2 regions of the Rhodococcus sp. MEB064 genome follow, and region 1 is predicted to be linked to the other one. Evidence: predicted binding sites of a transcription regulator. Region 1 holds the regulator's gene; the other holds the start of a gene.
What was found. Region 1 encodes HspR, which represses chaperone genes until heat shock. Its sites were predicted from a motif close to ANNTGAGTNNNNNNNACTCANNT; they were not measured.
Positions count from the first base shown of each region.

Region 2: a site for HspR is predicted at 4,725-4,747, ahead of clpB (ATP-dependent chaperone ClpB). Genes of this name have one in related genera too.

Region 1 covers NZ_JXQS01000018.1:16,103-27,694, forward strand. The annotation lists gene RU01_RS09455 (hypothetical protein) at 1-728, opposite strand, end outside; gene RU01_RS09460 (SDR family oxidoreductase) at 879-1,595, shown strand; gene RU01_RS09465 (ABC transporter permease) at 1,601-2,731, opposite strand; gene RU01_RS09470 (ABC transporter ATP-binding protein) at 2,733-3,572, opposite strand; gene dnaK (molecular chaperone DnaK) at 4,017-5,861, shown strand; gene grpE (nucleotide exchange factor GrpE) at 5,906-6,472, shown strand; gene dnaJ (molecular chaperone DnaJ) at 6,511-7,695, shown strand; gene RU01_RS09490 (heat shock protein transcriptional repressor HspR) at 7,695-8,120, shown strand; gene RU01_RS09495 (FAD-binding oxidoreductase) at 8,124-8,822, opposite strand; gene RU01_RS09500 (trehalose-6-phosphate synthase) at 8,893-10,386, opposite strand; gene RU01_RS23130 (hypothetical protein) at 10,459-10,632, opposite strand; gene RU01_RS09505 (alpha/beta fold hydrolase) at 10,780-11,592, shown strand.
Region 2 covers NZ_JXQS01000016.1:49,898-61,489, reverse strand. The annotation lists gene otsB (trehalose-phosphatase) at 1-2,465, opposite strand, end outside; gene RU01_RS22440 (WhiB family transcriptional regulator) at 2,760-3,053, shown strand; gene RU01_RS08915 (DUF2277 domain-containing protein) at 3,183-3,440, shown strand; gene RU01_RS08910 (globin domain-containing protein) at 3,448-4,614, opposite strand; gene clpB (ATP-dependent chaperone ClpB) at 4,808-7,354, shown strand; gene RU01_RS08900 (GTP-binding protein) at 7,356-8,528, opposite strand; gene RU01_RS08895 (EAL domain-containing protein) at 8,551-10,338, opposite strand; gene RU01_RS08890 (MFS transporter) at 10,385-11,592, opposite strand, start outside.

The DNA.
Region 1 (11,592 bases):
TCCAGGTCCTCGCGTGCCTTCTCGAGTTGCTCGGTGAGGGCGTCGACCGACTCCTTCAGCTCGGCGACGCGATGGTCGGCCTTGTCCAGGGCGTCGGTCGCGTCCTGCAGCGCTGCCTCGGCGTCGTCCAGCTCCGCCTGTGCGCGGGCTCGCTGCTCTTCCTTCTCCCGTTCGGCGGTGTCGTCGGGTTCGGGTTCCGGTTCTTTCGTGGGTTCGGGTTCTTTCGCGGGTTCGGAGTCGACGGACACCAGCCCCATCGGGCCGAAGCCGCTGTACTCGGCGGCCCCCAACATCCGGCCGCGCCGCACCTCGTCGGCGATGTCCGCATCGGACAGCGCCGCATTCAAGCTCTGGGTGACCTCGCGGACGACGTCCTCGCCGATCGGGTGACCGCGATCCTCCGCGATCTCTGCGGCCCGGTTCACCAGCGCACGCACGGCGCGCTGCCGCTGCTTCGTCAGCGTGCGGAGGGTGGCGCCCGAAAGATGTTGCTGCGCTTCCCGTAAGGCTTCCCCGAGGTCGAGAAGATCTGCGACATCGTCGTCCGCGTCGCGCACCGTCACATTCAGCACCCACCCGACGATCGTCGGTTTGCGCAGCGCACCGATCTGCTTGGCCAGGGCCTTGTCGCCGTCGGAACGCGCCTGCTTCTGCCGGTCGGTGCGCGCGGCGACGAAATCGGACGGGTCCAGCCCGTACAGCTCGTCGGCCACCTCGTCGAACGTCATGCTGGTCGATTATGCCGCCTTGCTCCTGCCATAGCTTTCGTTGATGGCAAGGCGCGGAACAATCGATAGCGCGACGGGATGATGCTGCGGGCCCGGTGCGCTGAACCTTCCGTGGCCGCGAGAGACGGGGCTGCGGAAGGGACACACGACATGAGCACCTTGCAGAACACCCGGATCCTGCTCGTCGGCGGCTCGTCGGGCATCGCGCGTCGCATCGCCGAGGACGCCATCGCGGCCGGTGCCGAGGTCGTGCTCGGGGGACGGCGACCCGAATCGCTCGCCGACACGGTCGCCGAACTGGGTTCGGGCGCCTCGGCGGTGCACCTCGACCTCGACGACGAGTCCTCCATCGCCGACGCCGTCACGACACTCGCACCTCTCGATCACGTCGTGTCGCTCGCGGCGAACCACGCCAACGGACCGGTCACAGGGCTCGATCGTGCCGCCGTCGAGGGCGCCTTCGCTGCCAAGGTGATCGGCCCGATCCTGCTGGCCAAACACTTCGCGCCCGTGCTGCGTGAGGGCGGCTCGTTCGTCTTCTTCTCCGGTGTCGCCGCATGGAAGCCGGCGCCGGGCCTCGCTGTCATGGCCACCACCAACGGTGCTGTCGCTGTCCTCGCGGAGGCCCTTGCGGTGGAACTCGCGCCACTGCGCGTGAACGCCGTCTCGCCGGGCATCGTCGACTCGGGCGCCTGGGACGGGATGGGCGACGACAAGCAGGCGATGTTCGAGGCCACCGCCGCGAAGAACCCCGCTCGGCGAGTGGGCCGACTCGACGACGTCTCGGCTGCAGTACTTCTCGCACTCACCAACGGCTTCGTCACCGGAACCACCCTCCACGTCGACGGGGGCGGACGGCTGAGCTGAGCGCCTCAGGCGATCCGCACGCCCCTCGGCAGGGTGCGGGCGGGAACGCGAAGTCGGCGCGCGGCGACCGTGAGTCCCAAAGCTCCCAGGATGACGTTGACGGCCAACCCGAGGTACCAACTTCGTCCCACGTCCGCAGACTCGAAGGCGACCTGCTTCTGGTAGAAGCCGGTGATCGATCCGTCCGAGCTGTAGGTAGACATGGACTCCGCGCAGGTCGGCTCCGCGACATAGGGCCCGGTTCTCGCCGTCGACAACAGTTCCGCTACTGGCCTCGCCACACTGGGGTCGGGTGGACGCTGGTCCGTCGGCCAGACTCGGACGCTCGGGTTGTCGTGCGCCGCCACTACATCCGGGAGCATGAGGAACGGGTTGGGTGCCAGCAACCACCAGATCCGCTCGGTGTGGTTGTAGCTGCGGACGGCGGTCACGTCGCGGCACTCCGGGAAGGAGTCGTACGTGGCGTCGTCGGCGTACGTGTAGTCGGCTTCGACCACGACGTGGTCCTCGGCAGTCGTCGTATAGAGCAGGCCGAACAGCGCCGGGAGGCCCAGGACGAGGAAGAACACGGTGGCCTGCGTCAGGACGGCCGAACCTGCCGGCCGAGCGGTCAGCGCGGAGTACCCCAGCCCGATCCCGCAGTAGCACAGGAAGATCAGGCAGAGAACGATCACGCCCAGCACGGATATGCCCACGCCGTACGGAGCGGCGACGATGCCCCACACCAGGTACGGCGACGCCACGGCGACGAGCGCGAGGCAGGACACCCACGACCCGAGAAGCTTGCCGACGGCCAACTGCCAGTGGCTGATCGGCGTCGCCTGCACCACAGCGAGCGTCGCGTCCTTGCGGTCACCGTTGATCGAGGTCGCAGTGAGGGTGGGGGCGAGTACCACGCCGAGGAACAGCTCGACTCCCAGCACCACCGCGTAGAGGTTGCGCGCCCAGCCGTCGTAGTTCGCATCGGCTTCGTCCACCGACAGTGCCAGGTACATCGACCCGAACACGGCCAGCGAGATGACCGTGAACGTGACGGCCAGGGTGATGCGCCACCGGGTGGTGCGCAGTCGCTGCCGGAGTTCGAGGCCGATCAGCACGCCGACCACCGACCACCAGCTACTCATCCGTGCCGCCATGTCAGGTCCTGTCCGCGTCGAGTGCGAGGTAGGTGTCCTCGAGCTGCGAGTCCACCCGAGCGAACTCGGCGACCTGCGCGCCCGACTCCACCAGGGTGCGCAGATGCTGCGCAGCGGCCTCCTCGTCGGGGAAGTGCAGGATCGTCGCCGAGGACGCGGGACGACCGGCTTCCCGCACACGCCACGAACGCTCGACCGGCGGCGCGGAGTCCCGCGTGCGGCCGTCGGTCATGACGATCACGTCGTCGACCATCTCGGACAACTCGGTGAGGATGTGGGACGACACCAGTACGGCGCATCCTCCGTCGGCGAGGCGTCGGATCTCGTCACGCAGTTCGACTCGCGAGCGCGGATCCATGCCGGACGCCGGCTCGTCGAGCAGAAGTAGTCGTGGACTGTGCACCAGTGCGCGTGCGAAGCCGAGCCTCTGCTTCTGACCGCGGGACAACTCGTGGGCAGGTCGGTCGGCGCGGTCGTCGAGATGGACCTGCTGCAGCAGTTCGGCGGCGCGGGCACGAGCGTCCTGCGACGACAGTCCGTGCAACCGTCCGAACGTCGACAGGATCTCCGACGCGGTCAGGCTGTCCCAGGTGCCGAACACGTCCGGCATCCACCCCACGGCCCGCCGAAGTGCGACCGTCTCGACCGGCGACCCGTCCAACTGGAGGGTTCCGGAGTCGGGAGCCAGGAGGCCGGCGAGCATGAGCAGCAGTGTCGTCTTGCCGGCGCCGTTGGGTCCGACCAGCCCGGTCACCCTGCCGGGAGTCAGCGTGACGTCGGCGTGGGCGACCGCTGTGTGGCGTCCGAACGTGCGGGTGAGACCTCGGGCCGTCAGGGACATGCCGTGGACCCTAACTGCCGGGGCGCTCGGGCGAAGTGCACGTGTCGGCCGTGCCTGAGTGTCCACAACTGGCTGTCGTCGACGGGATCCCGTCGATCCGGTCGACTTCTGGACGCTCGTGCACGTTTCTGCACACAATCGCGCCGGAATCTGCCGTTCGGTAGAAAAGCGTGCGATCGGGTGCAACCAGATGCACCCACCGTGCCTCAGTGTCCACAACTCGTTGTCATCGTCGGGGAATCGGTCGACTCGTGGACGCTCGAGCACGCCCGGACGCCACGGGAACAAACTCGCGCACCCCTCCGTTGAGCCGTACGACTGCCATTGAGCGTGGGTCACTCAAGTACAACTTGACGGGTCGAGGATCCGGAAGGCAAACTTGAGTCCAGTTCGCTCAGGCAGACGCCTTTCGAAACATCTGCAGCATCTATCAGGAGGTTACAAATGGCTCGTGCCGTCGGAATCGACCTCGGGACCACCAACTCGGTCGTGTCAGTCCTCGAGGGCGGCGAACCGGTCGTGGTGGCCAACTCCGAGGGTGCACGCACCACCCCGTCCATCGTCGCGTTCGCCAAGAACGGTGAGGTCCTCGTCGGTCAGTCCGCGAAGAACCAGGCCGTCACGAACGTCGACCGGACGATTCGCTCGGTCAAGCGCCATATCGGTACGGACTGGACTGTCGCCATCGACGACAAGAAGTACACGTCGCAGGAGATCAGCGCCCGCACTCTGATGAAGCTCAAGCGTGACGCCGAGGCGTACCTGGGCGAGGAGATCACGGACGCCGTCATCACCGTTCCCGCGTACTTCGAGGACGCACAGCGTCAGGCCACGAAGGAAGCCGGCCAGATCGCCGGCCTCAACGTCCTGCGCATCGTCAACGAGCCCACCGCGGCTGCGCTGGCGTACGGCCTGGACAAGGGCGAGAAGGAACAGACCATCCTCGTGTTCGACCTCGGTGGCGGCACGTTCGACGTGTCCCTGCTCGAGATCGGCGACGGTGTCGTCGAGGTCCGCGCCACGTCCGGTGACAACCACCTCGGTGGCGACGACTGGGACGAGCGCATCGTCACGTGGCTCGTCGACAAGTTCAAGGCTCAGAACGGTATCGATCTGACCAAGGACAAGATGGCTCTCCAGCGCCTGCGTGAGGCAGCGGAGAAGGCCAAGATCGAACTGTCCTCGAGCCAGAGCACCTCGATCAACCTGCCGTACATCACCGTGGACGGCGACAAGAACCCGCTGTTCCTCGACGAGCAGCTCAGCCGTTCCGAGTTCCAGAAGATCACCTCCGACCTGCTCGACCGCACTCGTGCGCCGTTCCAGGCCGTGGTCAAGGACTCGGGTATCGCGGTCAAGGACATCGACCACGTCGTGCTCGTCGGTGGCTCCACCCGTATGCCGGCAGTGTCCGAGCTGGTCAAGGAGCTCTCCGGTGGACGCGAGCCCAACAAGGGCGTCAACCCGGACGAGGTCGTGGCCGTCGGCGCCGCACTGCAGGCCGGTGTGCTCAAGGGTGAGGTCAAGGACGTTCTGCTCCTCGACGTCACGCCGCTGTCCCTCGGCATCGAGACCAAGGGTGGCGTGATGACCAAGCTCATCGAGCGCAACACCACCATCCCGACCAAGCGGTCCGAGACCTTCACCACGGCGGACGACAATCAGCCGTCGGTGCAGATCCAGGTCTTCCAGGGTGAGCGCGAGATCGCCTCGCACAACAAGCTTCTCGGCTCGTTCGAGCTGACGGAGCTGCCGCCCGCACCGCGCGGTGTTCCCCAGATCGAGGTCACGTTCGACATCGACGCCAACGGCATCGTGCACGTGACGGCGAAGGACAAGGGCACCGGCAAGGAGAACACGATCAAGATCCAGGAGGGCTCCGGCCTCTCCAAGGAGGAGATCGAGCGCATGGTCAAGGACGCCGAGGCTCACGCCGAGGAGGACAAGACCCGTCGCGAGGAGGCCGAGACCCGCAACCAGGCCGAGTCGCTCGTGTACCAGACGGAGAAGTTCGTCAAGGACAACGAGGACAAGGTTCCTGCGGAGACCAAGGAGAAGGTCGAGTCGGCCATCGCCGAGGCTCGCACCGCTCTGAACGGCACGGACATCGCCGCCATCAAGGCAGCGGTGGAGAAGCTGAGCACGGAGTCGCAGGCTCTGGGTCAGGCACTGTACGAGTCGGCAGCAGCCGACGGAGCAGGTGCCGACGGCGCCGCCCCGACCGACGGTAGCGACGATGTCGTCGACGCCGAGGTCGTGGACGAGCCGGTCGACACGGACAAGAAGTGAGTGCTGACGACACCGGGAACGGCGTTCCGGACGTGGATCCCGCCGTGGAGGAATCCCTCGCGGGTTCCGCCACGGCGCCCCAGCCCGGCGGAGATTCGGACCCGGTAGACGCAGAGTCCGGCGAGCCTGAGGTTCTCGAAGCCGAGAGCCCCGAGGCCGACGCCGCGCCGGAGAAGGACGAGAAGGCGGAGCTCACGGCCGACCTGCAACGTCTGAGTGCGGAGTTCGCCAATTATCGGCGACGCGTCGCACGGGACAAGCAGGTGGACATAGACAATGCCAAGGCGTCGGTGTTGGCCGAGTTGCTCGGTGTGCTCGACGATCTGGACCGGGCGCGTCAGCACGGTGACCTCGAGAAGGGGCCGCTGAAGTCGGTGGCGGACAAGCTCGAATCCGTCATCACCGCTCAGGGCGTCGTCGGTTTCGGCGCCGAGGGCGACGCGTTCGACCCCGCTCTGCACGAGGCTGTGCAGCACGAGGGTGATGGTTCGAATCCTGTGGTCGGCAGTGTCTTCCGCAGGGGTTACACGGCGCGCGACCGAGTGTTGCGCACCGCCATGGTTGCCGTCGTCGACGGATCAGGCGCCGATGCGGCGTCCGACCAGGCATAGTTCTCGGCAGTGAGTGACGTGGAAGGAGGAGGCAACCGGTGAGCCAACGGGAGTGGATCGAGAAGGACTTCTACAAGGAGCTGGGTGTCTCCTCCTCCGCGACGCAGGACGAGATCAAGAAGGCGTACCGCAAGCTCGCGCGCGACAACCATCCGGACTCCAATCCGGGGGATGCGAAGGCGGAGGAGCGCTTCAAGGCGGTCAGTGAGGCCAACGCGGTTCTCTCCGACACTGCGAAGCGCAAGGAGTACGACGAAGCTCGATCGCTGTTCGCCAGTGGTGGTTTCGGCCGGGGTGGGTTCTCGCCCGGCGGCGGAACCAACTTCGGTGGCGGCGGAACGTCCGGTGGTTTCGACGTGGGTGACCTCTTCGGAGGCGCCAACGGAGGAGCGGATCTGGGCGACCTCTTCGGAGGACTGTTCAACCGCGGCGGCGGCGGCCCCGGCCGCACGCAGGCATCGTCGTCGCGACCGCGTCGGGGCAGCGACCTCGCCGCGGAGGTGACGCTCGACTTCCGTGATGCGGCAGTGGGAACCTCTGTGCCCCTGTCGATCACGAGCCCGTCGTCGTGCACCACGTGCCACGGCAGTGGAGCTAAGCCGGGCACCAGCCCGCGGGTCTGCCCGCGGTGCAACGGTGCCGGTGTGGTCAGCCGCAACCAGGGTGCGTTCGGCTTCAGCGAGCCGTGCGACGACTGCCGCGGTACCGGCTCGATCATCGACGATCCGTGCGCGGACTGCCGCGGCACGGGTGTGCAGAACCGCACCCGCTCGGTGACGGTGCGGGTGCCGGCCGGTGTGACCGACGGGCAGCGGGTACGCGTCGCGGGTCGCGGCGAGGCGGGACTTCGCGGCGCTGCCGCGGGAGACCTGCTGGTCACCATCCACGTTCGGCCCGACGCGGTGTTCGGCCGCACGGCGGACGATCTGACGCTGACCGTCCCCGTCGCCTACAGCGAACTGGTGCTGGGAACGACCCTGTCCGTCCCGACCCTCGACGGCCGTGTGGGACTGAAGGTTCCGGCCGGCACGGTCGACGGGCGCACGTTCCGGGTCAAGGGGCGCGGCGTACCGAAGAAGACGGCGACGGGTGACCTGCTGGTCACCGTCAAGGTCGCGGTGCCGTCCGAGCTGGACGACGCTGCACGGGAGGCGTTGGAGACGTACGCCGCGGCGGAGAAGGCGAGCGGTTTCGATCCTCGATCCGGTTGGCCCGGTGCCTGATGGCCGGGGAGAAGGATCGTCCCACGGATCAGCAGCCGCGTGATGCGGGCGCCGACCCGGATGCACGGATCTTCGTCATCTCGGTCGCGGCCGAACTCGCCGGCATGCATGCCCAGACGCTGCGCACGTACGACCGCCTGGGGCTGGTGACACCGTTCCGTACGACGGGCGGTGGCCGCCGGTACTCGCCGCGCGATGTCGCGCTTCTGCGTGAGGTGCAACGTCTCTCGCAGGACGAGGGTGTCAACCTCGCCGGCATCAAGCGCATCATCGAGCTGACCAACCAGGTGGAGGCGCTGCAGGCGCGCATCACCGAGATGGCGTCGGAACTCGCGCAGGTTCACGCCGGGTATCGACGCGATCTGGTTCCGGTGCGGAGCAACGCGCTGGTGGTCTGGAAGCCCAGAAACCCACGACAGCAATGACAATCACCCGTGGCGGATGTTCGCCACGGGTGTTCCTGTCGTTGTCAGGGCTCGCAGGGTGAACGCGGACATGGCGGGGGACCCGCATACCAGGACCCGCTGCGACAGGTACGGCCCTCGTCGCGCGACCACTTCGCCGACGCGCCCTTGCAGATAGTCCCCGGCGCCGAAGCCGGTGTCGGGTGCCGTCTGCAGGCGACGGGTCTCGGCGGCATCGAAGTATTCGTCCCGGTACATCGGGTCCGTCATCTTCTCGACGACGGGAATGACGGTGAGCCAGTCCGCGGTTCGCGCGATCAGCGACAGCATGTCCGCGGCGTAGAGGTCACGGGGCGAGCGTCCCCCGACGAACAGGTGCACTCGGGGAGGTCGGGGCCGGCGAGCCAGGTCGAGCAGCAGTGCTCGCATCGGTGCCAGGCCCGTTCCGCCGGCGACCATGACGATGTCGTCGTCCGTGTCGTCCACCCGTAGATCGCCCGCGGGGTCGTCGATCGTCCAGATGTCGCCTTCACGCGTGTCGTTGACGATGACGCCGCTGACCCACCCGGCCGGGATGGCACGGATGTGGAACTCGTACTTGCCGTCTCGTGACGGTGGCAGCGCGGGGGAGTAGCGCCGCGGCAGATGGGGCGACGACGGCACCGTCACGGCCACCGACTGCCCCGGTTCGAAATCCACGACATCGCCGACGAGTCGCACCACCAGTAGATCGCGTCGAAGCCGATGGCATTGCACCACTTGGGCTTCGGCCACTAGCGCAGGTTCCCGTGCATCAGATGTCCCGGTTGGTGATCATCTGGCTCGTGTCGTCCTCGCCGGTGCGGCCGAGTGCGGCGAGGAAGGATCGCGCCCACCGGTCCACGTCGTGGGCGAGAACCTGTCGACGCATCGCCCGGATGTTGCGTCGGCCCGCCTCGGCGTCCTGCTCGATGGCGGCGATCATGGCGTCCTTGACGCTGTTCAGATCGTGCGGGTTGCACTGGTAGGCCTGCCGCAATTCAGCTGCGGCGCCCGTGAACTCACTGAGTACCAGCGATCCGCCGAGGTCGCTGCGGCACGCCACGTACTCTTTGGCGACGAGGTTCATGCCGTCGCGGATCGGCGTGACCAGCATGACGTCGGCCGCCACGTAGTAGGCGATCAGTTCGTCGCGGGGGATGGGCCGGTGCATGTAGTGCACGACGGGGTGCCCGACGCGGCTGAACTCGCCGTTGATGCGCCCCACCATGCTCTCGATCTCACCGCGCATCTGCTTGTAGCTCTCGACGCGCTCGCGGCTCGGTGTGGCCACCTGGATCATCACGACGTCCTCGGGGTCGACGCGCTCCTCGGCCAGCAGCTCGAGGAACGCTTCGAGGCGGACGTCGATGCCCTTGGTGTAGTCGAGCCTGTCGACGCCGAGCATGATCGTCTTCGGATTGCCCAGCTCCTTACGCATCTCCTTGGCGCGGTCCCGGACCGGCTTTCGACGCGACTTCTCGTCCAGGTCACCGGAATCGATGGAGATGGGGAACGCGCCGACGCGTACGGAGCGGAAGCCCACCTGCACGAGACCGAGCTTGGAGCGCACTCCGACGGTGCCGCGCGAGGTGGGTTGCCCGGCCAGGCGGCGGGAGAGGTACAGGAAGTTCTGGGCTCCACCCGGCAGGTGGAATCCGATGAGGTCCGCGCCCAGGAGGCCTTCGACGATCTCTGTGCGCCACGGCATCTGCATGAACAGCTCGACCGGGGGGAACGGGATGTGCAGGAAGAAGCCGATGGTCAGATCGGGCCGCAGCATCCGCAGCATCTTGGGAACTAGCTGGAGCTGATAGTCCTGGATCCACACCGTGGCGTTCTCCGCGGCGGCCTTCGACGTGGCTTCGGCGAAGCGGCGATTGACCTCGACGTAGGCGTCCCACCAGGCCCGGTCGTAGACCGGACGCACGATGACGTCGTGGTAGAGCGGCCACAGGGTGGCGTTGGAGAAGCCTTCGTAGTAGTCGGCGACCTCTTGGGCCGACAGTGGGACAGGAACCAGTTCCAGGCCGTCGTCCTCGAAGGGTTCGACGTCGACGTCCGGGACGCCCGGCCAACCCACCCACGCGCCGTTGTTGCTGCGCAGGATGGGCTCCAGCGCGGTCACCAGACCGCCGGGGCTGCGCTTCCATCGACGGGACCCGTCGGGCGCGGTATCGAGGTCGACGGGCAACCTGTTGGCGACGACGACGAAATCCGAACCTGCACCGGTCACTGATGATCCTCTGTCTGGGCGAGACGCTGTCACTCGTGGGCGTACCCCGCTCGGAGATCGCCAACCTGATGACGATGCCGGCGGGGTGAACACCCGCCGGCGGACCTACTCGGTGAGTGCGGGGGGTGCGACGCCCAGCATGGAGAGCAGCATGCGGCATTCGTCGGCGTCGGTCGCGTAGGCGGCGACGACGCGACGCGCCATGCGTGCGGTCTCCTCGGTGAGGGTTTCGATCTCTTCGTCGGCGATGTCTGTCGTCTCGGTGGTATCCGCGGCCATGTGCTTCTCCGTCGTGTTCGTGGTTCGGCTCGTCGGCGATCCCGGTCGGGCCGCACGTCAAGACTAGGAGAAGTGGCGCATCCCCTGCAAAGTCACGCCCGGTAGCGTCCACCGGAACACTGTCTGCATCACCGGAAGGACCCCGTCATGCCCATCGGCACCATCAACGGCATCCGCCTCAACTACACCGTGACGGGCAAGGGTCCGCTCGTCGTCATGGTGATGGGGACCGGCAGCCCGGGCCGCGTGTGGCAACTCCACCAGGTCCCAGCGCTGACGGCCGCGGGATACCGGGTCTGCACGTTCGACAATCGCGGTATCGCACCGACCGACGAGAGCGCGGGCGGCATGGTGATCGAGGATCTGGTCGCGGACACCGCGGCGCTCATCGAGTACCTGCGGTCCGACGCCTCGGAGAAAGCCGTCGTCGTCGGTACCTCGATGGGTGCGCGGGTGGCCCAGGAACTGGCATTGACCAGGCCCGACCTGGTCTCGAAGGCCATCTTCGCGGCCGGTCACGCCCGGCTCGACGCGTTCCAGAAGGTGCTCGGTGCCGGCGAGAGGGAACTGGCGGACAGCGGCGTGAAGCTCCCCGCGAAGTACGCCGCGGCGGTCACGGCCGCGCTGAACCTGTCCCCGGCATCGTTGTCCGACGACGCGAAGGCTCGCGACTGGCTGGACCTGTTCGAATTCTCGGTGCAGCCGCTCACTCCCGGCCAGCGCGCTCAGATTTCCCTCGACGAGACGTTCGACCGCCGCGAGGCGTACCGCGCGGTGACAGTTCCGTGCCTGTCGCTGGGGTTCGCGGACGACCGGATGATCCCGGCGTACCTGTCGCGGGAGGTCGCCGACCTGATTCCCGGAGCCCGGTACGTGGAGATCGCCGACGCCGGGCACTACGGCTATCTCGAGAAGCCCGACGAGGTCAATGCGGCCATCCTGTCTTTCCTGCAGGAGTGA
Region 2 (11,592 bases), on a different contig from region 1:
TCGTATTCCTCGCTCAACAATCCCGTCGGACCTGCCGCGGCGACGAGCTGGGTGAACAGAGCTTCCGCCGGAAGTCGTTGCCCGATCAGCAGATACGCTTCCACCAGCCATGCCGCGCACAGGTGGAAACCGCCCTCGCCGCCGGGAAGGCCGTCGTCGTGGTGGTACCGGTACACCGTGGCGCCGCTGCGGAGTTCCGCCTCGGTGGCGACCACCGTGGCGGCGAAACGCGGATCACTGGGATCGATCAGACCGGACAGGCCGATGTGCAGGGTCGCGGCGTCGAGATCGGTGCCGCCGTACGCAGCGGTGAAGGACTGCGCCTCCTCGCTCCATCCCTTGTCCAGCACCTGTCGACGGATGACGTCGCGTAGCGTGCTCCACCCGAGTTGGGCGTCGCGGCTGTAGGTATCGGCGAGCCTGATGGCGCGATCGACCGTCAACCAGCACATCACCTTGGAGTAGACGTGGTGGCGCGGATTGCCGCGGATCTCCCAGATGCCGTTGTCGGGTTCGGACCATCTCCGTTCGACGGCGTCGACCATGGCGCACACGAGGTCCCAGTCCTGATCGGTCAGGATCTCGGTGTGTTCGGTGATGCCGCTCGCGGTGCGCGAGTCGGCCAGCGTCGTGATCAGGTCCACGATCGGACCGAACACATCGAGCTGCACCTGCTGATTCGCCGCGTTGCCGACGCGCACCGGACGCGACCCCGCGTAGCCGGGGAGCGCGTCGATGACGGCCTCGGGCGGCAGCGACTGGCCCCACAGCGTGTAGAGCGGATGCAACCGCTCGGGTCCGGTGACCGTCTGCAGGACGTCGTGCACCCACAGCAGGTAGTTCTCGGCTTCGGATCGCGAGCCGAGCGACACCAGTGCCGATGCGGTCAGGGCGGCGTCGCGCAGCCAGCAGTAGCGGTAGTCCCAGTTGCGGACGCCACCGATCTCCTCGGGAAGCGACGTGGTGGCGGCGGCCATGATGGCGCCCGAGTCGGCGTGCACCAGACCGCGCAGCGTCAGTGCGGACCGCTTCATCAGGTCGGGCTTGAGCTGCGGCAGGGTGAGTCCGGCCGCCCAGTCGTGCCAGTACGACTCGGCCTGCGCGCGGCGCTCGGGCTCCGGAACTTCCGACGGTCCCAGATCCGATGTACCGCAACGCAGTTCGAGCACGACCGGTCCGCCCGACGGATCGATCTCGGCGCGGGCGGTTTCCTGCCCGTGCTCGGTGGTCACGGTCCAGGAGATACCGGGTGCGCGCAGCACCATCGGATCGTTGGTGCCGAACACTCGGAGGCCGTCGTCCTCGGCCTGGAGCCGCACGCGTGCCTGGCCGAACTCGGGGCGGGGAGCGAACGTGACCACTGCCTTCGCCTTGCCCGTGATTACGCGCGTGAAGTCGGTGCGGTCCCGCGGGACGTCGTGCGCGAGGTAGTCGTCGACCTGCAGGCTCGCCCACCGTGTCTGCACCGTCATGGTGCTGTCGAGGTACTGCTGACTGAGCGGCAGCGACGCACGCGCCGGTCCGACGGTGAAGTGGCCGGCCTCGTCGCCTCCGAGAAGGTGCGCGAACGCGGCTGCGGAATCGGGCTCCGGGTGACACAGCCAGGTCAGTCCGGCCTCCGGAGTCAACAGCGCGACCGATCGTGGGCTGGCGAGCATCGTCAGCCGCTCGATGCGGGGAGCGTCCGCACCCGACAGCCAACGGCGGCGCTCCTCGTAGAGGAAGGCGAGCGCGGCGGCGACCTCCTCGGTGCTCTCGACGCGGTACTTGGCCAGCGATTCGCCGTCACCGACCTTGACACCCACGTCGGGACCGTGGAGGCGTCGGAAAGCCTTCTCGTCGGTGACGTCGTCGCCGAAGAAGACCGCGGCGGACGCCCCGTCCTGATGGCGCAGGATGTCCAGTGCCTGGCCCTTGTCGGTGACGATCACGGCGAGCTCGATGACGGACTTGCCCTCGGTGACCTGCACGCCGTCCCAGGTGGCGGCGCCGGCGCGAACCTCGTCGAGCGCTCGCGCGCCCGCCTCCGGGTCGGCGTTGCGCACATGGAGGGCCGCGCTGGCGGGTTTGGTCTCGACCGAGATGTGCTCGGCGCGGGAGGCGATCGACCTCAGTTCGGAGACGACTCGTTCGAGAAGAGCCGTGGCCTCGCTACCGAGTTCGGTGACGAAGCCGGCGTCGAACTCGGAGCCGTGGCTTCCGACGAGCTGCACCTCGACGGGCAGGCGGGAGAGGATCGCCAGATCCCGCAGTGCGCGCCCGGAGATGACCGCTGCCTGTGTGCCGTCCAGGCCGGCGAGTGCACGCAGCGCTCGAACCGACTCCGGGAGCGGGAACGCCTTCTGCGGGTCCGACACGAACGGCGCCATGGTGCCGTCGTAGTCCGACGCGACCAGCAGTCTCGGGACCCGCGCGACACCGACGAGTGCGCGGCGGAGATCGAGTGGGAGGTCCACTGCACTCACAGCGCACACCCGTGACGGCGGCGACCTGTACGGCAGCGAGCGGGACGACAACCAGGGCTTCTCACGAGGTCAAACTTAAGGGAGAGCGGGCCGTCGCGCCGCATCGGGGATCGAGGCTCAGCAGTTGTGCACCCGGGGGTCCGGCGATGTCGGCGGGTTCGGCGATTATCTGTAACTCGTCGATACGTCCTGGAGGTGTCTCCCGAATATGCGGCATTAACTTTTTGGACGATTGTTCGTAATGTAATACTGACAGCGTGACGTCGCATACGAGGCGAACTAACGAGGAGCGTCATGTCCAAGCCTGTCGAGTTACCCGAACCTATAGCCACGACCTGGGAGTGGCAACTGCACGGACTGTGCCGCGGGATGGATTCCGCAGTGTTCTTCCATCCGGAAGGTGAACGGGGACATAAGAGAACGGCCCGTGAGGAGCAGGCGAAGCGCGTCTGCCAACAATGCCCGGTGATGCAGCGGTGCCGCGAGTACGCGGTGGCTGCGGGGGAACCGTACGGCGTCTGGGGCGGATTGTCGGCTCCCGAGCGTTCGCTGATCGAAGGACTCCAGGATGTCCGCGCAATCGGTTGAACGAATGAATTCACGGTGATCGAAAACGGCGTAAAGCTTGGAATGTCAGAATATTCGAGCTAAACACCTGTACGTCGTAAACCCGATGGTCGTTGTCCGGGTCTGGCTGCAGGTCTACGCTCGCCTGGCATGTGCAGAAACATCACCGAGCTGCGCGGCCTCGAGCCCGCGGCGACGGACGAGGAGATCGAAGCGGCTGCCCGGCAGTTCGTGCGCAAGGTCAGCGGGCTGCGGACCGTCTCGGATGCCAACCGTGCCGCGTTCGAGTCGGCGGTCGCCGAGGTGACGGAGACGACGACCCGACTGTTGGGTGTCCTGCCGCCCCGGAAGCAACCGCCACAGACAGTGCCGCCGCTACGGCGACTGGCACACGCGCATCCGCACTGACCCGGATTCAGCCCAGGGGATCGTGCTGGACGTTCTGCATCGGGGTTCCCACCCGCCGCAGCGCGTACAGCGTCGTGCGGACCATCGACGGTGACCCGCACACCTGGATCTGCCGGTCCGCCCACGATCCGAACCGTGTGACCACCTGACCGAGCTTGCCCACCATCGTGTGGTTGAGGCCGGGCGGGAACTCCCGCGCCGGGCCGGGACGCCACCACGGCTCTTCCGGGTGCTCGACGACGGGGACGACGGTGAGCCACGGGTTGGTCCGCGCCAGATCCCACAGGGTGTCCAGGTCGTAGAGGTCGCTCGGATACTCGCCGCCGACGAACAGGTGGACCCGCGGAGTGCGACTGCGCATCGCCATCGCCATGAGCTGGGCACGCAGCGGCGCGATCCCGGTTCCCCCGGCGACCATCAGCACGTCCGGGCTGCCGGGCGCGGTGTCCAGGCTGAGACCGCCCAGGGGTGGGCCGAGCAACCATCGGTCGCCGACCACCGTCTCGGACACGATGGCGGGACTGACCCACCCGGCGGAGACCCGGCGGACGTGGAACTCGATGCCGCGGTAGTCGTTCGGCGCGATCGCGGGGGACAGGTATCGCCACATGCGCGGCCGCTGCGGGATCTGGACGCTGAGGTACTGGCCGGCCTCGAACGGGATGTCGTCGTCGGTCTGCAACCGGACGACGGCGAGATCCTCGAGAAGCCGATGATGTTCGACGACGGTGGCACCCCAGTAGGGCGGCAGGTCCTCGGTGTCCGCGCCCACGGCCATCGAATTGCAGATGATCGACACGACGCGAGCCCACGCATCGTCCGTGTCCGACGTCCACGTCGACTCGTCACCCGAGATGCGGAACGCCTCCACCAGCGCGTTCCGGGCGGCGAGGAAGTGCGCTCCGGTGAGTCCGTGCTTGCGGTGATCGCGACCCAGCTGGTGTAGGAACGGCAGGAACTCGCTGTCGTCGAGGTGTGTGACCACGTAGTCGACGGCACGGACGAGGCGGTGCCTCTGCTGGTCCATCGCCGCCGGGAAGTAGCCGCGGAAGTCGGGATGTTCGGCGAAGAGGCGCGCGTAGAAGGCCTTGGCGACGGACTCGGCGCCGTCGTCCGCCGACAGCACGGCAGCTACTCCGGCACGCACGTGCGCGAGGGCCTGTGCGTCGAGCAATGGGCACCTTCATCGTGTTCGAGTGACGGGTGGGGTTCGCCCTCGAGACTACTGGTCCTCACCGACGTGCGGCGAGCCTCCCGCTGTCCTGCGTGTTGGACCGTCAACTAACTTGAGCGGAATAGACTCAAGTCCGGTATGGTTGATCCCGGCGACACCAGGTTCGACATGCACGACAGAAGGAAGGTGACCGGTGGACTCGTTCACACCCACAACGAAGACCCAGGCAGCGCTCACCGCTGCACTGCAATCAGCATCGGCAGCGGGAAACCCGGACATCCGGCCGGCTCATCTGCTCGTCGCTCTGCTCGACCAGACCGACGGCATCGCAGGTCCCCTCCTGAAAGCTGTCGGCGTCGATCCCGCCGTCGTGCGCAAGGACGCTCAGTCCCTGGTCGACCGCATGCCGTCGGCGACCGGGTCGACCACGCAACCCCAACTGGGGCGCGAGGCTCTGGCCGCCATCACCGCGGCCCAGCATCTGGCCACCGAACTCGACGACGAGTACGTCTCCACCGAACACATGGTGGTCGGACTCGCGACGGGTGACTCCGACGTCGCCCGCATCCTGCAGGGCCACGGCGCGACGTCCGCAGCACTGCGCGATGCGTTCACCACGGTCCGCGGCAGTGCGCGTGTGACCAGTCCCGATCCGGAGGGCACCTACCAGGCTCTCGAGAAGTATTCGACCGATCTGACCGATGCCGCGCGCAGCGGCAAGCTCGACCCGGTCATCGGGCGCGACACCGAGATCCGTCGCGTCGTGCAGGTCCTGTCCCGTCGCACCAAGAACAACCCGGTGCTGATCGGTGAACCCGGCGTCGGCAAGACCGCCATCGTCGAAGGCCTCGCCCAGCGCATCATCGCCGGCGACGTGCCGGAGAGTCTGCGCGGAAAGACCGTCGTGTCCCTCGACCTCGGATCGATGGTCGCCGGCGCGAAGTATCGCGGAGAGTTCGAGGAGCGGCTCAAGGCCGTCCTGGACGACATCAAGAACTCGGCCGGACAGGTCATCACGTTCATCGACGAGCTGCACACCATCGTCGGCGCCGGCGCGACCGGTGAATCCGCGATGGATGCGGGCAACATGATCAAGCCGATGCTCGCCCGCGGTGAGCTGCGGCTCGTCGGCGCGACCACTCTCGACGAGTACCGGAAGTACATCGAGAAGGACGCGGCCCTCGAGCGCCGGTTCCAGCAGGTGATGGTCGGGGAGCCGTCCGTCGACGACGCCGTCGGCATCCTCCGCGGACTCAAGGAGCGGTACGAGGTGCACCACGGTGTGCGCATCACCGACTCCGCGTTGGTCGCCGCCGCGACGTTGTCCGACCGCTACATCACGTCGAGGTTCCTGCCCGACAAGGCGATCGACCTCGTGGACGAGGCCGCGTCGCGTCTGCGCATGGAGATCGATTCGCGGCCTGTCGAGATCGACGAGATCGAACGCGTCGTGCGTCGGCTCGAGATCGAGGAGATGGCGCTGGCCAAGGAGACCGACGACGCGTCGAAGGCTCGCCTCGAGAAGCTGCGCGGAGAACTGGCCGACAGCAAGGAGAAGCTCGCCGAGCTCAGCACACGGTGGCAGAACGAGAAGAACGCCATCGATTCCGTCCGAGATCTCAAGGAGCAGTTGGAGTCTCTGCGCGGAGAGTCCGAGCGCGCCGAGCGCGACGGTGATCTGGGCAAGGCCGCCGAACTGCGATACGGACGCATTCCCTCGCTCGAGAAGGAGCTCGCGGAGAAGACCGCGGCCACCGTCCCGCAAGGCGACGTGATGCTCAAGGAGGAGGTCGGGCCGGACGACGTCGCCGACGTCGTCGCCGCATGGACCGGCATCCCCGCCGGGCGCATGCTCGAAGGCGAGACCGCCAAGCTCCTGCGCATGGAGGACGAGCTGGGCAAGCGCGTGGTCGGCCAGGCCGACGCCGTGCAGGCAGTGTCCGATGCGGTCCGCCGGGCTCGTGCCGGCGTCTCCGACCCCAACCGTCCGACCGGATCGTTCCTCTTCCTGGGCCCGACGGGTGTGGGCAAGACGGAACTCGCGAAGACGTTGGCGGACTTCCTGTTCGACGACGAGCGCGCGATGATCCGCATCGACATGAGCGAGTACAGCGAGAAGCACTCGGTGGCCCGTCTGGTCGGTGCTCCTCCGGGATACGTCGGGTACGAGGCCGGTGGCCAGCTGACCGAAGCGGTGCGGCGTCGCCCCTACACGGTGGTGCTGTTCGACGAGGTCGAGAAGGCTCACCCGGACGTCTTCGACATTCTGCTCGCCGTCCTCGACGAAGGCCGTCTGACCGACGGTCAGGGTCGGACCGTCGACTTCCGCAACACGATCCTGATCCTCACCTCGAACCTCGGTGCGGGTGGCGACAGGGAGCACGTGATGGCGGCGGTGCGCAGCGCGTTCAAGCCCGAATTCGTCAACAGGCTCGACGATGTCGTGGTCTTCGACCCGCTGAGCGAGGAGCAGTTGGAGTCGATCGTCGACATCCAGCTCGAACAGCTGCAGCGTCGGTTGTCGACACGCAGGCTCACACTCGACGTCACCCCGTCCGCTCGGTTCTGGCTGGCCGTCCGCGGATACGACGCGCAGTACGGCGCACGTCCGTTGCGTCGATTGATCCAGCAGGCGATCGGCGATCAGCTGGCCAAGCTGTTGCTCGCCGGCACGATCGTCGACGGAGACACCGTCGTGGTGGGTGTCTCCGAGGGCGGAGATGCGCTCGAACTGAGCTGATCTACAGCGCGTGAGCGTGCATATCGACAGTCCACGTGGGCAGCGGGTCCGGATAGCCTCTCCAGGCGTCCGGGCCCGCTGCTATTTCGTCGTCCGTCAGAACTGCCGCGCGGAGAATCGACTCGACGTCCGTGTCCTGCAACCGGATACCGATGACGACGATCTCCTGGCCCGCCGGCACGTCGATCTCGCTCCACGGCTGTGCGCCGTCGATCGTCAGGGCCGGTCCCGCCTGTGACCACACCGCCGCTCGGTCCGGCCTGCTCGCGATCCAGCAGAAACCCTTGCTGCGCAACACACCCTGTAGTCCGTCGAGTGCGGACGCGAGCCGGGTCGGATGGAAGGGACGATCGGAAACGAAGACGGTGCTCGAGATCCCGAACTCCTGCGTCTCCGGAAGGTGGGTGCCGGCGATCTCGTCGTCCCAGCCCGGTGCGTGCAGGGCTGCCTCCGGGTCGTAGAGGCCCGTGTTCAGCACGCGCAGGGGGTCCACCGCTCCACGCGTCGTCACGACGACGTCGGCACGCGGATTCAGTCGTCGCACAGCAGCTTCGGTGGCACCCGCCAGCGCCTCGGAGACGAGGTCGGTTTTCGTCAACAGAACGATGTCCGCGAACTCGACCTGGTCGACCAGCAGATCCGAGATCGATCGTTCGTCACCGTCGGCCACGTCGAGGTCGCGAGTGTCGAGGGTGTCGCCTCGGGAGATCTCGGCCAGGAAGGTCGACGCGTCGACGACGGTCACCATGGTGTCCAACCTGGCCAGCGTGCCGAGGCTGACGGGGGAGTCGCCGTCGGCACCGTCGAAAGTCCAGTCGAACGATGCGGCGACGGGCATGGGTTCGGATACTCCCGTCGATTCGATCAGCAGATAGTCGATGTCACCTGCCGATGCCAACTCGCCGACAGCCTCGATCAGGTCCTCTCTGAGCGTGCAGCAGATGCAGCCGTTGGTGAGTTCGACGAGACGTTCCTCCGTGCGGTGAACGCTGGTCGTACCGGTGACGGAACCGTCGAGAAGTCGCGCGTCGATGTTGATCTCACTCATGTCGTTGACGATCACCGCGACTCGTAGACCGTCGCGGTTCGCCAGGATGTGCTCCATCACGGTCGTCTTCCCCGCACCGAGGAATCCGGACAGGACGGTGACGGGCAGCAGGGATCGTGAGGTCATGCCTTAATGATAATCGTTGTCATCAACGGCGGATGGGCGGGGTGGTCGTCCTCAGCGCCGATGCCGCGGGCAGCGGCCTGCCCAGCAGATATCCCTGCACCATGTCCGCGCCCACCTCACGGGCCGTCGCCAGTTCCTCGGGAGTCTCCACGCCCTCGAAGATGCAGATCGCGCCGATCTCACGGCTGAAGGTCGAGACGGAGATCGCCGCCGCCCGGCGCATCGGGTCGGAATCGATCCCGCGCACGATCGAGGCGTCGAGCTTGACCACGTCCGGACGCAGCTCGACCAGCTGCCGGAGCCCCGAATATCCCGATCCGACGTCGTCGACGGAGATGAGAACCCCTGCGCGTCTGAGCATGTCGACCGCGACGCCCATGCCGTCGTAGTCCTCGATGCGGTCACGCTCGGTGACCTCGACGACCCACTGTCGGCGGACCATGTGGTCGACGAGACTGCCGGCGAGGTCGGTGGACAGAATCGTGTCGGCGGATGCATTGACCGCGACGAACGCCCCGTCGGGCAAGGGTGCCGACGCCGTGATGGCGGCGTCGATGGCGCAGACCTCGAGCTCGACCCGCAGTCCGACGGTGTTCGCGTCGATGAACCACGTCTGCGGAGATCCGTGCCCGTCGGGGAAGCGGGACAACGCCTCGTATCCGACGACGTCGCCGGTGCCGGCGGTACAGACCGGCTGGAACACGATGTCCGGCCCGCCGTCGGCGATCAGCGCCGAGATGCGGTCGTGGATGGACTGATCGGCGGTCGAACCCTGCAGCCGCGCCGCATGACGCCGATGCATCGTGGCTTCCGCTCGGGTCATCAGACGGTGCAAGGTCGACCCGGCGTCCGCGTGTGGATCCACGGCTTCGGTGATCGATCCCGTCGTCAGGGTGACCGGTGCGCTGCGCAACGTCGTCGATTCGAGCGCGGCGCCGAGTGCTCGGCTCTCCTCGCGGCCCGACTCCTCGCTCCGTGCGCGATGTACGCACAGGAACTCGGACGTGGACAGCCGGGCCAGAAGTGCCTCGGTCGGCGACGCATCGACGAGTCGCTCGGCGATCTCCACGAGCACCTCGACGGAACTGTCGCGGCCGAAACGCTGATCGACGTCGGCGAAATCCGCGACATCTACGACGGTGGCGGCCATCGTCCACGGTCCGTGCGAGCCCTGGGCGCTCTGCGACATCGACGACATCCGGTTGTAGAGACCGCGTCGGGTCAGCAGGCCCGTCAGCGGATCGCGTTGCGCCGCATCGACCTGTCGCCGGAGGAAGGCGACATACATGCGGATGGCGAACGGCGTCGCGAACATGCTGCCCAGTGCCAGGGTGCGCGAGAGCGTCACCCACACCTCCGTGCCGTCCCGCAGGGACAGAACCGTCAACACTCCCAGGACGCACAAGGAGTACGCCACGTGCAGGACCAAGGTCCTGGTGCCGGTGAACGCCGCCGCGAACAAGGACACCAGGACCAGGACGGCGATGGACGGCATCGACAGGAAGGCCGACTGGAACATCGCCATGACGGCGACGACTCCGATGTCCGCGTAGATCACGTACGCCGTCTCGAAGTGCGGCAGACGTTTCTCGGTGAGCCAACCCAGCGCCACCGGGATGGTGGTGAGCGAGAAGATCAGGATGAGTATCGCGCCGCCGGGACGGAGGTAGTCGGACGGCATGAGAACCAATCCGCACACCCCGACGATCAACGTGCTGACGGCGATGACCGCTCGTGAGCGCTCCGCCGGCCTGGGTGTCAGCGCGAGGAAGGACAGCGCGGGATCGGGGCTGATCCGCTGTGATCTCACGAGGCTCGTTTCCGCGGTCGGCACTGTCGACGGGTCGAGCCAGACCTTACCGCCGGGAAACCCGCGCTGCGGCCAGAACCGAGTCGGCGGCGGGCTTCCACGGCATGAAGATCGCCACTGCCACAGCGCACGCCAGGCACGCGGACACCGTGACGTACGACGCGAACTGGAATCCTTCGAGGCTCGCGGACTTCATCGCAAGTATCAGGTCGGCCTTCTGCTGCTCGAACAGCGACGGTGTGGGCCGTTTCGCCATCTCGATCACGGCGATGACGGTTTCCCGAGCAAAACCCTTCTCGCCGTCCGTCATCAGCGTCGACGGCACCGCGTCGACCAAGGGAGAGACACGGGACGTGTAGATCGACGCCACGATCGAACCGAGAACCGCCACGCCGAGGGTGCCGCCGATCTCGCGCGTCGTGTCGTTGACGGCCGATCCCGCTCCCGCACCGTCGAGGTCGACGGCCGACATGATCGAATCCGTCGCCGGTCCTTGGACTATCGCGAGTCCGAGGCCCATCAGCACCATCGAGAGCAGCACGGGACCGAAGTACGGAGTGTCCACCGTGGTCTGTCCGGCGATGAACATTCCGGCGCTGACGATCATCAGGCCGACGACGATGACGGCGGTCGTTCCGATGCGCTGGGCGATGAGAGTCGCCACGGGAGCACCGACGGCGACGGCCACGGCGAACGGGAGCGAGTGCAGACCGAATTCGAGCGGCGAGTATTCGCGGACGCCCTGGAAGTACTGCGTGATCATGAACAGGAACCCGAACATCGAGAAGTATCCGACGGCGATGGACAAGGCCGGGAGCGAGAAGCGTCTGTTCGAGAACAGCGATAGATCGAGAACGGGAGCGCCGGTTCGCTTCTCCCAGAGGATGAATCCGGCGATCGCGACGGCCGACAGCAGGTATCCCGCGAGGGAGTAGGCCGAGAGCCACCCGCGGTGCGGAGCTTCGATGATGGTCCACACCAGGGCGGTGATGGCCACGAGAGACGAGATCAGCCCGATGGTGTCGAATCGTCCGACATGTTCGGCGCGTGATTCCGGGATGAACGCACGTGCGGCGGCGGCCACCAGCAGCGCGACGGGGACGTTGATCCAGAACACCGAGTGCCACGAGAAGTGCTCCAGCAGATAGCCTCCCGCTGTCGGGCCGATGGCGATGGCGAAGCCGGCCATCGCGGTCCAGGCGGCGATGGCAAGGGCTTTCTCACGAGGATCGGTGAAGATCGTGATGATCATGG